Regions from separate parts of the Arthrobacter sp. MDT2-34-1 genome, predicted to be linked through region 3. Evidence: predicted binding sites of a transcription regulator. Region 3 holds the regulator's gene; each other region holds the start of a gene.

Region 1 (4,382 bases), on a different contig from region 3:
TGATCTGGCGCTTCTTGTCCATCTTCCGGCGCTTGGCCGGCAGTTCGATGCGGCGCCGGCCGGACAGGTAGTCACCGGTGATGGAACGCGTGTTGTCCAGCAGTTCCTGCAGCGAGCCGGAGTGCACCACTTCGCCGCCGTGCTCGCCGGCGCCCGGTCCGATGTCCACTATCCAGTCGGCCTCGGCGATGGTGTCCTCGTCGTGTTCCACCACTATCAGGGTGTTGCCGAGGTCGCGCAGCCGTGTGAGGGTCTCGATCAAACGGCGGTTGTCCCGCTGGTGCAGGCCGATGGAGGGCTCGTCGAGCACGTAGAGCACGCCGACCAGGCCGGAGCCGATCTGCGTGGCCAGCCGGATGCGCTGGGCCTCCCCGCCGGACAACGTGCCGGCGGCGCGCTCCAGGTTCAGGTATTCCAGGCCCACGTCCAGGAGGAACCGCAGCCGCGCCTGGATCTCGATGAGTACCTGGTGGGCGATCTGGGTTTCGCGGGCCGAGAGCTCCAGGCCCGCGAGGAACGAACTCGCCTCGCGCAGCGGCAGGGCAGACACATCCGCGATGGACTTGCCGTTGATCAGCACGGACAGCGACGCGGGGTTCAGCCGCGCGCCGTTGCACTCCGGGCACGGGACCTCGCGCATGTACTCCTTGTAACGGTCCCTCGCCCACTCGGACTCGGTTTCCTCGTGCTTTCGGTGGATGTACTGGAACGCGCCCTCGAATCCGGTGCTGTATTTCCGTTCCCGGCCGAAGCGGTTGCGGTACTGCACCACGACCTTGAAGTCCTTGCCGTGCAGTACGGCCTCCCGGACCTTCTTCGGCAGGTTCTTCCATGGCTCGTCCATGGAGAACCCCAGCTCATGCGAGAGCCCTTCGAGCAACCGCGTCCAGTACTCCTGGGTGGCTTTGCCCAAGGACCACGGGGCAATGGCGCCCTCGGACAGGCTCCGGTCGGGATCCGGGACCACCAGGTCCACATCTACTTCGAGCTTGCTGCCGATACCGGTACAGGCCGGACAGGCGCCGAACGGATTGTTGAACGAGAACGAGCGCGGCTCGATCTCGTCGATGGCGAGCGGGTGTTCGTTCGGGCAGGCCAGGTGCTCGGAGAAGCTACGCGTACGGCCCGGGTCGTCCTCGTCAATGTCGACGAAATCGGCCAGCACGCGGCCCTCCGCGAGGGCCAGGGCGGTTTCCACCGAGTCGGTCAGGCGCTGGTGGATGCCTTCCTTGGCCACCAGCCGGTCCACCACCACCTCAATGGTGTGCTTGTACTGCTTCCCCAGCTTCGGCGGTTCGCTTAGCTGCACCTGCTTGCCGTCCACCTTTGCGCGGGAAAAGCCCTTGGTGCTCAGTTCCTTGAACAGGTCGACGAACTCGCCCTTGCGCCCGCGCACTACCGGGGCCAGGATCTGGAACCGGGTCCCTTCGGGAAGCTCTTGCAGCTGGTCCACGATTTGCTGCGGGGTCTGCTTTTCCACCGGTTCACCGCACTGCGGGCAAAAGGGGCGGCCGACGCGGGCCCACAGCAGGCGCAGGTAGTCGTAGATCTCGGTGATTGTTCCCACGGTGGAGCGCGGGTTGCGGCTGGTCGATTTCTGGTCGATCGAGACCGCCGGCGACAGGCCCTCGATGAAGTCCACATCCGGCTTGTCCACCTGCCCCAAGAACATCCGCGCATAGGAAGAGAGCGATTCCACGTACCGGCGCTGGCCCTCGGCGAAGATCGTATCGAAGGCCAACGACGACTTGCCCGAGCCGGACAGGCCCGTGAAGACGATCATGGCGTCGCGGGGCAGGTCCACGCTGACGTTCTGCAGATTATGCTCGCGGGCGCCCTTGACGACCAGCCGGGACATATCCGCGGAGCGGGAAACGGAGGTGGCAGACTCGGAATCGGTCGCCGGGACGGACGCTTCGCTTGCTTTTAGCACGGTATCTACTCTAATCGAAAATTCGTTCGAACTTGTATTACATCGGTCACGGCGGACGGCACCTGCGGACAGAGAGCGTCCGCAATCGTCGGCTCCCCGGCCGGCGCCAGACGACGCCTGATGCCGCCTACTTGATGCCGTGGCGCTCCAACGCGGCCTTGGCGGCGGCGAGTGCTTCCTTGCCGCCGATCCCTTGGCCGTGAACGGCGCGGGCGAATGCTTCGGCGGCATCGCCCAGTTGTTGCCGGGCCTTGCCGGCTCCGGCGCTGACCACGGTGCCGGCCCGGCCGTGGGTTTCCACCCGCCCGGCAGTTTCAAGCTCCCGGTAGGCGCGTGCCACGGTATTCGGGACCACACCCAGATGGTCGGCCAACCGCCTGACGGGCGGCAGCTTCGTGCCTACCGGGAGTTCGCCGGCATCGGCCGCTTCGATGATCCGCAGCCTCAACTGCTCGAAGAGCGGCACGGCGCTGTCGCGGTTCATCCGCCAGTCAAACTCGCTCGCTTCCATCGTCTGCGCCCGCTCCTCGTCGTGTCCCCAGCATCGCGCTGCCTGTCCGCTGCTACAACCAGAATGACATCCTGAGCCGTCCGGGTCGACTGTCGGTAGGCTGGGAAGCATGTTGCTTCACGAAGATCCTGCAGTCACCATCCGCGGTATTTCCGTTTCCGAGATGGACAACAACGTCTATCTGCTGACGGCCAAGGCTTCCGGCACCCAGGTGTTGATCGACGCCGCCGATGACTTTCCGGCCATCCAGCAACTGCTGCGCGAGGGCGCCGCGGATGCCGGGCGGCCGGCCGAGGTTGCCCTGATCGTGACCACGCACAGCCACTGGGACCATGTCCGGGCCCTGCCGGAGGCGGTGGCCGCTACCGGCGCCAAAACGGCGGCCGGGGTGGAGGATATTCCGCAGATCGAGGTGCGGACCGATGTTGCGCTCGAGCATCAGGACGTCGGCCGCTTCGACGGATTCTCGTTGGAAGCCATCAAGCTGCGCGGGCACACGCCGGGTTCCGTGGCGCTGCTCTACCGCGCACCCGAGGGTCCGCCGCACCTGTTCACCGGAGATTCCCTGTTTCCGGGCGGGCTGGGCAACACGCAGCAGGACCCGGAACGGTTTTCAACCCTCTTCAACGATGTGGCCGAACGGGTGTTCAACTACCTGCCCGACGACACGGTGGTCCATCCGGGCCATGGCGCCGGCACCACCCTCGGGGCAGAACGGCCTCATCTGGACGAGTGGAAATCGCGCGGCTGGTAGGGCGCATTCAACCCCGACAGACGTGGACGTTGGGGGGAATCCCGCCTGCCGGGGCTCTCTAATTCTAGCGCCGCGGGCTGCTTTCGCTCCCTTGCCACCCGAGGAAGGATGGCAGGCTGCCCCTGTCAGGCCAGGAAGGACGGCAGGCTGCGTTCCGCCGCGGAGTACGTGGCGGCGTCCGGGATCTGTCCCGCCATAAAGCGGTCCACGAGCCGCGGATCCACGTACGACTTGCGGGCGACGGCGGGCGTATTGCCCAGCCGCTCCGAGACGGCGTGCATGGCTGCGACCACGGCCTTGCGCCGTCCGGTGAGATTCGGCTTGCCGGTGTAGCCGGCCAGTGCCACGGCGGCCGTTACCGTTCCCTGCCACGTCCGGAAATCCTTGGCACTGAACTCCGGCCCGCAGAGTTCGTGGATAAACTCGTTCAACTCCGACGCGGCGAGCCCCGACCAGTCTCCGGTGCCGTTGCGGTAACCGATGGCCGGATCGTCGGCCTTCAGGGTCCGCACCGCCGCCAGCTGGACGGCGATATCCGGATCCTTCAGTTCCACGTCCCACTGCAGTCCGCTCTTCCCGGGAAAATGCAGCCGGACGGTATCTTCCCGCACCTGCACGTGGCGAACCAACAACGTCGTAACCCCGTAGGATCCGTTGTCTTCGGCGTAGACTTCCGAACCGATCCGCAACGACGCGCTGTCCAGCAGGCGGAAGGCAACGGCACAGGCCACCGGGCGGGTTCGTTCGCCGGACCTCAGCAGCCTCGTCACCTTGCGGCGCGCGGTGGTCAGGGTGGCTCCGAACGCCAGGGAGCGGTCAAACTTTTCGCGATCCCTCAGTTCCCGCCAACGGGCATGGTAGATGTATTGCCGCCGCCCGGCATCGTCGGTTCCCGCGGCCTGGATGTGCCCGTTGGGTGCCGGGCAGATCCACACATCCGACCACGCCGGCGGGACCGCCAACGCCTTGATCCTTCGGAGCTCGTCCCCGGCAGGCCTCGAACCGTCGGGGTTGCGGTAGGAGAACCCCGTCCCGTGGCGCCGGCGGGTGATGCCGGGTGCACGGACGTTGCTGCGCCTTAGCCTCAGACGGGCACCTCCATCTTAAATCCGCAGCTGCAGCGAAGGATTTCGACGTCGACCCGCACGGTAGGTAGCGGCCCGGTTTCCGGGGAGCCTGCATCC
Region 2 (4,382 bases), on a different contig from region 3:
CATAGACCACGAACGGCATCCGCAGCCCGAATCCTGCCAGCAGGCCGCCGGCCACCGGGCCGAGGATGCCGCCCATCAGGAACGTGCCGGCATACAGGCTGGAAACCCGGCCGCGGCCGTCCGGCGGGGCCAGCCGCAGGATCAGCGCCATGGCCGACACCGTAAACATGGTGGAGCCGAGGCCGCCCAGGCCCCGGAAGATGAGCAGCTGCCAGTAGTCCTGCGCCAGCGCGCAGGCGCCGGTCGAAGCGGCGACTATCAGCAGCCCGGTCAGGTAGACCCGGCGCTCACCCCAGCGGCCCACCAGCGCGCCGCCCGCCGGCGCGAAGACCAGCCGGGCGAGGGCAAACACGCTGACGATGATGCTGGCAGCCGCGACACCGACGTCGAAACTCGCCGCAAACTGCGGCAGGACCGGCGCCACCAGCCCGTACCCCAGCGCGATGACGAACGCCGCGGCAACGAGGACCTTGATGTCGCGCGGAATCGGAGTGGGTGCGGGCTTGCCCGGTCGCTGGAGGCCGGGCAGGCGGAACGGGCGCGCCGTGCGGCGGAAAACTGGCATGCCAACCAGCGTAGCCCGACCCGCGCGCCGGCTCGGTGCCACGCCGGGCCGCGCACCGCCGTCGTCCTCTATGCCACTCTGTGCCGCCGCTCTGTGCCGCTCTCGGTGCCGCTCTTGGTGCCGCGCGAAACACTGCCGAAACACGCCGGTTGCACCGGTTTTACCTGCGCGAACTTCTTGTAACGCGGCCGCAATGAAGCGTCCGGCTGGCCGAAACACGCCGTCGTCAGTCTTGGTTCATCGGTGGGAAATTACCCGCCAACGAACGAGGGGACGTGAAACATGGATCTGTCGGCAGGTCACGTCTGGGTAATGATTTCGGCGGCCTTGGTGCTGCTCATGACGCCGGGACTGGCATTCTTCTACGGCGGAATGACGCGGGCCAAATCGGCCCTGAACATGATGATGATGAGCTTTTCCGCCGTCGCGCTGGTGGCGGTGGTCTGGGTGCTGTGGGGTTACTCGATGAGCGGGGGCGAGGGCGTGACCCAGCTCTTCGGCAATCCGTTCGCCGCGTTCGGCCTGGAAGGGCTGCTTAGCACCCCTGACTTGATCAGCGCCGGGTACGGTGCCACGTTCGCGATCATCACGGTGGCACTCATCTCCGGCGCCATCGCCGACCGGGCAAAATTCAGCGCCTGGGCGGTCTTCGTGCCGGTCTGGGTCACGCTGGTTTACTGCCCGCTGGCCTTCATGGTCTGGGGCGGCGGCTTGCTGGGGGCCGAGGGAGCCATCGGCGCCTGGGCCGGGGAGGCGATCGATTTCGCTGGCGGCACGGTGGTGCACATCAATGCTGGTGTAGCGGGCCTGGTCCTGGCCCTGATTCTGGGCAAGCGCAGAGGCTTCGGCAAGGACCCTGCACAGCGCCCGCACAACATCCCGCTGGTGATGATCGGCGCAGCGATGCTGTGGTTCGGCTGGTTCGGATTCAACGGGGGAGCGGCGGGCACGGCGGAGGAAGCCGGGCTGATCTGGGTCAACACTATGGCCGCCCCGGCAGCCGCCATCGTGGGCTGGCTGGTGACCGAGCGCCTCCGCGACGGCCGTCCCACGTCCCTCGGGGCGGCCTCGGGTGTAGTCGCGGGTCTGGTGGCCATCACCCCGGCCTGCGCCAACGTATCCCCCCTGGGGGCGGTGGGTCTGGGCCTGGTGGCGGGCGTGTTGGCCGCGCTGGCGGTGGGGCTGAAGTACAGGCTGGGCTACGACGACTCGCTCGATGTGGTGGGCGTCCACCTGGTTGCCGGCCTGGTCGGAACGCTGGCCCTGGGCTTCATCGCCCTGCCGGTCGAGGGTGCAGGCGGTGGTCTCTTCTACGGCGGCGGCGTCGCCCAACTGGGGGCGCAGGCCGTGGCGGCGCTGGTCTCCATGGTGTTCTCTGGCGTGCTGACCCTGATCATCGGCTTGGCGATCCACAAGACCCTTGGCTTCCGGGTGACTGCAGAGGATGAGGTCACCGGCGTGGACCTCGCCCAGCACGCCGAATCCGCTTACGAATTCGGCGGCCTGGGCACCGGCGGAACATTCATCCCGCACCCGGCAACCGACCCCAGCGCCCGCAGCACGATCAAGGAAGAGGTCAACGCATGAAACTGGTCACCGCAATCATCCGGCCGGAAAAGCTGGAGGCAGTCCGCAACAGCTTGGAAAGCTACGGGGTCCAAGGGCTGACCGTCAGTGAGGCCAGCGGGTACGGGCGGCAGCGCGGCCACACGGAGGTCTACCGCGGCGCCGAGTACACGGTGGACCTGCTGCCCAAGGTCCGCGTCGAGGTCTTGGTGGGGGACGATTTGGCCGACGACATCGTCGACGTCCTCGTGGCCACCGCCAACACCGGCCGCGCGGGTGACGGAAAGGTCTGGCTGGTGGATGTGCAGGAAGCGGTCCGCGTCCGAACGGGCGAACGCGGCGAGGCTGCCATCTAGGACTGGAACCTTTGGCAGATTTCCCTGGCCCGGTTGTTCCGGCCGCCCCTGCGGCGTCCGGAGCAACCGGTTCCTGTGCGCGGGTGCACTCGCGGTGTCTGCGGCGGCCCGGAAACCGCGGCGGTGCCGCGGTTTCGTCGCATGACGGTGGGCTGGTTTCCCCTCGAGACGCACCCGTCTGCTTCGCGTTTAGCCGTTAGCCTGCTGAGTTGTCCTCCACAGAGAGGGACGGTTCCCCGTTCGGCCATTGGCTGGCTGAGTTGTCCTACACAGGGAAGGAGGGTTCCCCGTTCAGCCATTGGCCGGCTGAGTTGTCCTACACAGGCAGGTGTGGGGGGCGGGTTATGCACTTTCCTCGAAGACTCGTTCTACCCGGGGCGTGGGCTGCGTAGCGTTGAAGTATGGCAGCGGAACCGTTGGACGAGGCACAGGAGCCGGAGGAATCCTCCGGCACCCCTGCCGTGTCCGACGACGGTGCCGCGCCCGACAATGGTTCTGCCGAGCCGGTACCGGTCCCGCGGGGGTGGGGGGACGACTGGCGGGAGCTGGGACCGGCGGAACTGGCCGGCCTGCTCGCCGGCACCGACCCCGCGGCCTTGGACGATTGGTCGACCCTCGACTACCTTCAGGCGGTGCGCAAACACGAGGCCTGGACCCAGTCCCGCCGGCTGCGGGCCGTGCACCGCCTGGCGGTGCTCCGCCCGGCAACCGGGCCCGACGCCGGGGCACCGGACGGGATCTGCCGGCACGCCGCCGCCGAGCTCGCACCCATCCTGGCCGTGCCCCGCCAACGCGCGGCCGCCGAACTGGCCGACGCACACCAGATCGCCACCTGCCTGCCCGCCACCCTCGCCGCCCTGGACAACGGCGACCTCGACCTGCCCCGCGCCACCGCCATCGCCCGCAAAGGCGCCGGCCTGCCGCCCGAGGTTCTGGCCGGCTATGAAGCCCGCGTTGTTCCCGGCGCCGGGACCATCACGCTGGAATCCGTGCAGGCCCGGGCCCGCACAGTCCGCGACCGGCTGCACCCCGAATCCCTCGAGATCCGGCACCGGGCCGCGATGGAGCGCCGCACCGTCCACTACCAGCCCCAGGACGACGGGATGGCCGAGCTCTACATCCGCACCAGCGCCGACAAAGCGCTGCTCGCCTACAACCTGATGCAGGCCCACGCCCGCAAACTCCAGACCGCGGACGAAACCCGCACCCTGGGCCAGCTCCGCGCCGACGTGTTCACCGACATGCTCCTGCGCTACCCCGGCCACGCCTACCAGCCCGCCACAGACACCTTCACAACCGGAACCGCCGCCGACGAAACAGCCGCCGGAACCGCCGCCGGCGACACAGCCGCTACCCAGACGGCCACCGACAACTGCGGAACAGCGGCCACCCAAGCAGCAGCCGGACCGAGAGCAGCAAGCCGTTCCGGAACTGCTGCCGGATCCGGGACCGTGCTCGGCTCTGTAACGAACGCAACGGCAATGACAACGGCAGCCGCTCCACCTGGCGCCCCCGAGAAAACCGGCCCAAAAATCCCGGCCACAGGAGTTGCGGCGTGCACCGTCCGAAACACGGCAGCCGGAGGGACGGCAGGGCCGGGTCCCTGTACCTGCGGTGCCGGGAATGTGACCGCCTCGGTCGCCGTCACCGCGCCCCTGCCCACCCTGCTCCGGCTCGCCGAGGACCCCGGCGACCTCACCGGCTACGGGCCGATCCCGCCGGGCATGACCCGCGACCTTGCCGCGCTCGCCAAGTCCTGGTTGATCGTGCTCACCGATGACTATGGCAAGGCAGCCGCCGTCGCCAAAGACCTGCGCCACCCGCCCGAATGGCTCAAACGCCTCGTCCGGCTACGCGACCGCCACTGCCGCGACTTCGGCTGCACCGTCCCCGCC
Region 3 (4,382 bases):
CAGGACCGCGTCACCAGCGCCGTCGCGGGGCAACTCTCCGCCGCCATGGTGCGTACCGCCGCCTCGACGGCACGCAAACACACGGGGATCAGCGTGGAGCCTTTGAACTCCGCCGCCGATGCGCTGGAGGACGTCCTGCAGTCGGTGCCCACCGGCCTGCTGGCGGCCGGCCTCCGCGAGGAGCATGAGCTGGTTCTTGCGCAGGTACGGGAAGCGGCCCGCGCGGCGCTCTCCGACTCGAAGCCCGAGGGTGCGGGGGCAGCGGACGGCGGACGGCAGATGGCGCGCTCACGGCTCGCGGCCGTGCTGGAACTGGCCGAACGGCTGCTGTCCGCTCCGGACTCCCGGGAGGTCATCTGGGCGACCCGTCCCAGCACCTATGGCGAGGCCGGCGACTACGCCGCCAATGACGACCAGCCGGCAACGTTGAACATAGCGCCGCTCTCGGTGGCGTCCCGGCTGCGTGAGGGCTTGTTCGACGACCATACCGTTGTGCTGACATCGGCGACGTTGTCGGTCGGGGGGACCTTCGATGCCGTCGCCGGGTCGCTCGGACTGCTCGGAGCCGGCGCGCCCGCCTATTCCAGCGTGGACGTGGGCAGCCCCTTCGATTACCCCAGGCAGGGCGTGCTCTACGTGGCGTCGCATCTGCCGAAGCCGGGCCGGGGCACCAGCCCGGAACAGCTCGATGAACTCGAGGAGCTGCTGCTGGCCTCGCGCGGCGGCGCCCTGGGCCTGTTCTCCTCGCGGCGTGCGGCAGAAGAAGCCGCGGCCGAGATGCGCGGGCGCACCGACCTGACCATCCTGTGCCAGGGCGAATCGTCGATGGGCGCGCTGGTCCGCCAATTCGCCGAAGAGCCCGACACCTGCCTGTTCGGCACCATGACGCTCTGGCAGGGCGTCGACGTTCCCGGTTCCGCGTGCCGGCTCGTGGTCATCGACCGGATTCCGTTCCCCCGGCCGGATGACCCGCTCACGACTGCCCGAACCCGGTCCGTGGCGCAGTCCGGGGGAAACGGTTTCATGACGGTCTCGGCGACCCATGCGGCCGTGCGGCTGGCCCAGGGAGCCGGCAGGCTGATCCGCGCGTCAAACGACCGTGGAGTGGTGGCCGTGTTGGACTCCCGGCTGGCGACGGCGCGCTACGGGAGTTTCCTCCGCAGCGCCCTGCCGCCCTTCTGGAGTACCAAGGACGGCGCCACGGCCCGCCAGGTCTTGGAAAGGCTGGCTACGGCCTCAGCCTGAACGGGCTGGGGGCACGCCCGTTCCGGAGCGAGCGGGGCCCTGCCCGGGGACCGCCCGTGCGGGCAGGGGATCCCGGGGTGGCTGCAGCGCGGACCGGGGAGACCGGGCGCGTCAGAGGGCCCGCATCACCGAGACAACCTTGCCCATGATGGTTGCGTGGTCGCCCAGAATCGGTTCGTACTGGGTATTCTGCGGCAACAGCCAGGTATGGCCGTCGCGCTGCCGGAAGGTCTTGACCGTTGCTTCGTCGTCGAGCAGCGCCGCCACGATGTCGCCGTTCTCGGCCGTGTGCTGCTGGCGGACCACGACCCAGTCGCCGTCACAGATGGCCGCATCGATCATGGAATCGCCCGAGACCCTGAGCATGAACAACTCGCCGTGTCCCACCAGTTGCCGCGGCAGGGGCATGACGTCCTCGACCGCCTGGTCCGCCAGGATCGGCCCGCCCGCTGCGATCCTTCCCACCAGCGGCACCATCGCCGTGTCGGATGACGTGGTCAGCTCGGATACGGCGACGCCGCTGGAGCTGCGCAGCTGTTGCGGTTCATCGACTCCGACGATTTCCACACCCCCGTGCTCGAGTGTCAGCGGGGTCAGGATTTCCATGGCACGGGGACGCTTGGGGTCCCGCCTGATGTAGCCCATCTTCTCCAGTTGGGCCAACTGGTGCGTGACGCTGGACAGGCTTGCCAGACCGACCGTGTCACCGATCTCGCGCATGGACGGAGGGTATCCGTGGGACATGACGGAGCGCTGGATGGTTTCCAGAATCTTCTTCTGCCGCGGCGTCAGGCTGCGCCCCACTTTGACGGGCCGGCCGCGTCGCTTCGCTCCGGCAGTGGTGGTGGTCTCTTCCGACATGTCCGGCCCCGGTCTCCCCGTAGTGGTCCCTGCGCCGGCGCCGTAGCGGAACCGCACATGGACTGTTGTCTCAACTGTTTTGTCGGTGGCGGCTGATGCACTGCTCTTACTGCCGCCCGACGCTTACAACGCTAGGCGAGGCGGTAGCGAATTTCAAACATTTGTTCGACTGAGTCTCGACAATGTTCGATCACCAGTGCTAAAACTGTAAGAGACGCATTCGAAGATACGTTCGAATATCGTTGCAAGACGATCGAAACCAGCCGAAATAGATCGAATATCGGAAAGGTGGCACCATGTCCGCCCAGCTCGCACCGCAGCCCGCCGGCCTTCGTACCAGCACAGGCCTGCGGCTGACCCGCCGCGGCCGTTTGTTGCTGATCGGCCTGCCGCTGATGCTCGCCGCGGCCGCAGCCCTGACCCTGATCGGTTTCTTCACGGCTCCGGCAATGGCCGCCGCCGGGGGGCTGGGACCTGGACCGGCGGCGACCGTCACGGTCGTCAGCGGCCAGACACTGTGGGACATCGCAGTGCAGTCCGCCCCGGACCGCAACCCCCACGATGTCATTTTCGAGATCGCGCAACTGAACGGTCTCCAGGGGGACGTCGTCCATGCCGGACAGCAGCTGCTGGTCCCGTCGGCGCGCTGAGGCAGCCGTAATATGAGCTGCTTCGGCCCGCCCGATTCCTGCCCCGGGCGGGCCGAAGCTTAAACTGGACCGGTGAGTGAGCAGCTAGAACGCCTGAACCGCCTGCCGTTGCGGGAAAATCTCCGGGGCCTGGAGCCGTATGGCGCGCCCCAGCTGGAGGTTCCCGTCCTCCTGAACGTCAACGAAAACACCCATGGCCTGCCCGATGCTGTCCGTCAGGCCATCGTCTCGGCCGTCAGCGAGGCTGCCGCGGGTCTGAACCGGTATCCGGATCGCGAGTTCACGAAGCTGAGGACGGCGCTGGCCGGCTACTTGGGGCACGGCCTCACCGCAGAGAACATCTGGGCCGCCAACGGATCGAACGAGGTCCTGCAGCAAATCCTCCAGGCCTTCGGCGGCCCCGGCCGCACCCTGCTGAGCTTCCCGCCCACCTATTCCATGTACCCGCTGCTGGCCAGCGGGACGGACACGGATTATCTGGCCGTCCCGCGGGGGGCAGACTTCACGCTGTCCCCGGACGCTGCCGCCGCCGCTGTGGCCGACTCCGGGGCAAACGTGGTCGTTCTTTGCTCGCCGAACAACCCGACGGGCACCGCCCTGGGTCTTGAGGTCGTGGAGGCGGCGTATGAAGCGGGGGAGGCCTCCAAGGCCATCGTGATCGTGGACGAGGCCTACGCCGAGTTCGCCCACGCCGGAACGCCGAGCGCGCTGACGCTGTTGCCGGGGCGGGAGCGGCTCATCGTTTCCCGCACCATGAGCAAGGCCTTCGCGCTGGCAGGCGCCAGGGTCGGGTACCTCGCCGCCGCACCGCAGATTACCGATGCGCTGCGCCTGGTCCGCCTGCCCTACCACCTGTCCGCCGTCACGCAGGCAACGGCCCTGGCCGCGTTGGACCATGCCGATGCGCTGCTGGCCAACGTCGAAGACATCAAGGCGCAGCGGGACCGCATTGTCGACGGGCTGGCCGAGCTGGGACTCGACCCGGCGCCGTCCGACTCAAACTTCGTGTTTTTCGGCGGGTTGGAGGACCCCCGCTCGGTGTGGCAGGGACTGCTGGAAGCCGGCGTGCTGATCCGCGACGTCGGGATCCCGGGCCATCTGCGGGTAACCGCCGGCACTGAGGCCGAGACCACAGCCTTCCTCGACGGCATCAAGGCCCTCGTGGCGAGCCCCGTCTCCTAAACTAGTAAGAGCGAACCGGCTCGCGCCGGTCGACCAATTCGTCAAAGGACTCCCATGACCGTGGAAACCACCACTGGACGTACCGCACGCCTCGAACGCATTACCAGCGAGTCGTCCGTGCTGGTTGAACTGGACCTCGACGGCACCGGCCGTTCCGAGATCAGCACCACCGTGCCGTTCTACGACCACATGCTCACCGCCCTGGCGAAGCACTCGCTCGTCGACCTGACGGTGAAGGCCAGCGGGGACACGCACATCGACGCGCACCACACCGTCGAAGATGTCGCCATCACCATCGGCGACGCGCTGAAGGAAGCGCTGGGCAATAAAGCCGGGATCCGCCGTTTCGGCGAAGCCACGGTGCCCCTGGACGAGGCGCTGGCCCACGCCGTCGTGGACATCTCCGGCCGGCCCTACCTGGTGCACACGGGAGAACCGGCAGGC

What was found. Region 3 encodes LexA, which represses DNA repair genes until DNA is damaged. Its sites were predicted from a motif close to TCGAACANNTGTTCGA; they were not measured.
Region 1: the regulator LexA is predicted to act here: its motif matches at 1,948-1,963, upstream of uvrA (excinuclease ABC subunit UvrA).
Region 2: the regulator LexA is predicted to act here: its motif matches at 2,843-2,858, upstream of AC5RVV_RS03245 (HNH endonuclease signature motif containing protein).

The regions. Positions count from the first base shown of each region.
Region 1 is NZ_JBNHGO010000001.1:264,214-268,595, reverse strand. Features, by position in the region: gene uvrA (excinuclease ABC subunit UvrA) at 1-1,858, opposite strand, end outside; gene AC5RVV_RS01230 (GntR family transcriptional regulator) at 2,061-2,444, opposite strand; gene AC5RVV_RS01225 (MBL fold metallo-hydrolase) at 2,554-3,198, shown strand; gene AC5RVV_RS01220 (DNA topoisomerase IB) at 3,324-4,250, opposite strand; gene AC5RVV_RS01215 (hypothetical protein) at 4,283-4,382, opposite strand, start outside.
Region 2 is NZ_JBNHGO010000001.1:705,824-710,205, reverse strand. Features, by position in the region: gene AC5RVV_RS03260 (MFS transporter) at 1-565, opposite strand, end outside; gene AC5RVV_RS03255 (ammonium transporter) at 848-2,152, shown strand; gene AC5RVV_RS03250 (P-II family nitrogen regulator) at 2,149-2,487, shown strand; gene AC5RVV_RS03245 (HNH endonuclease signature motif containing protein) at 2,889-4,382, shown strand, end outside.
Region 3 is NZ_JBNHGO010000004.1:29,935-34,316, reverse strand. Features, by position in the region: gene AC5RVV_RS16020 (ATP-dependent DNA helicase) at 1-1,245, shown strand, start outside; gene lexA (transcriptional repressor LexA) at 1,357-2,106, opposite strand; gene AC5RVV_RS16010 (LysM peptidoglycan-binding domain-containing protein) at 2,403-2,756, shown strand; gene AC5RVV_RS16005 (histidinol-phosphate transaminase) at 2,829-3,938, shown strand; gene hisB (imidazoleglycerol-phosphate dehydratase HisB) at 3,993-4,382, shown strand, end outside.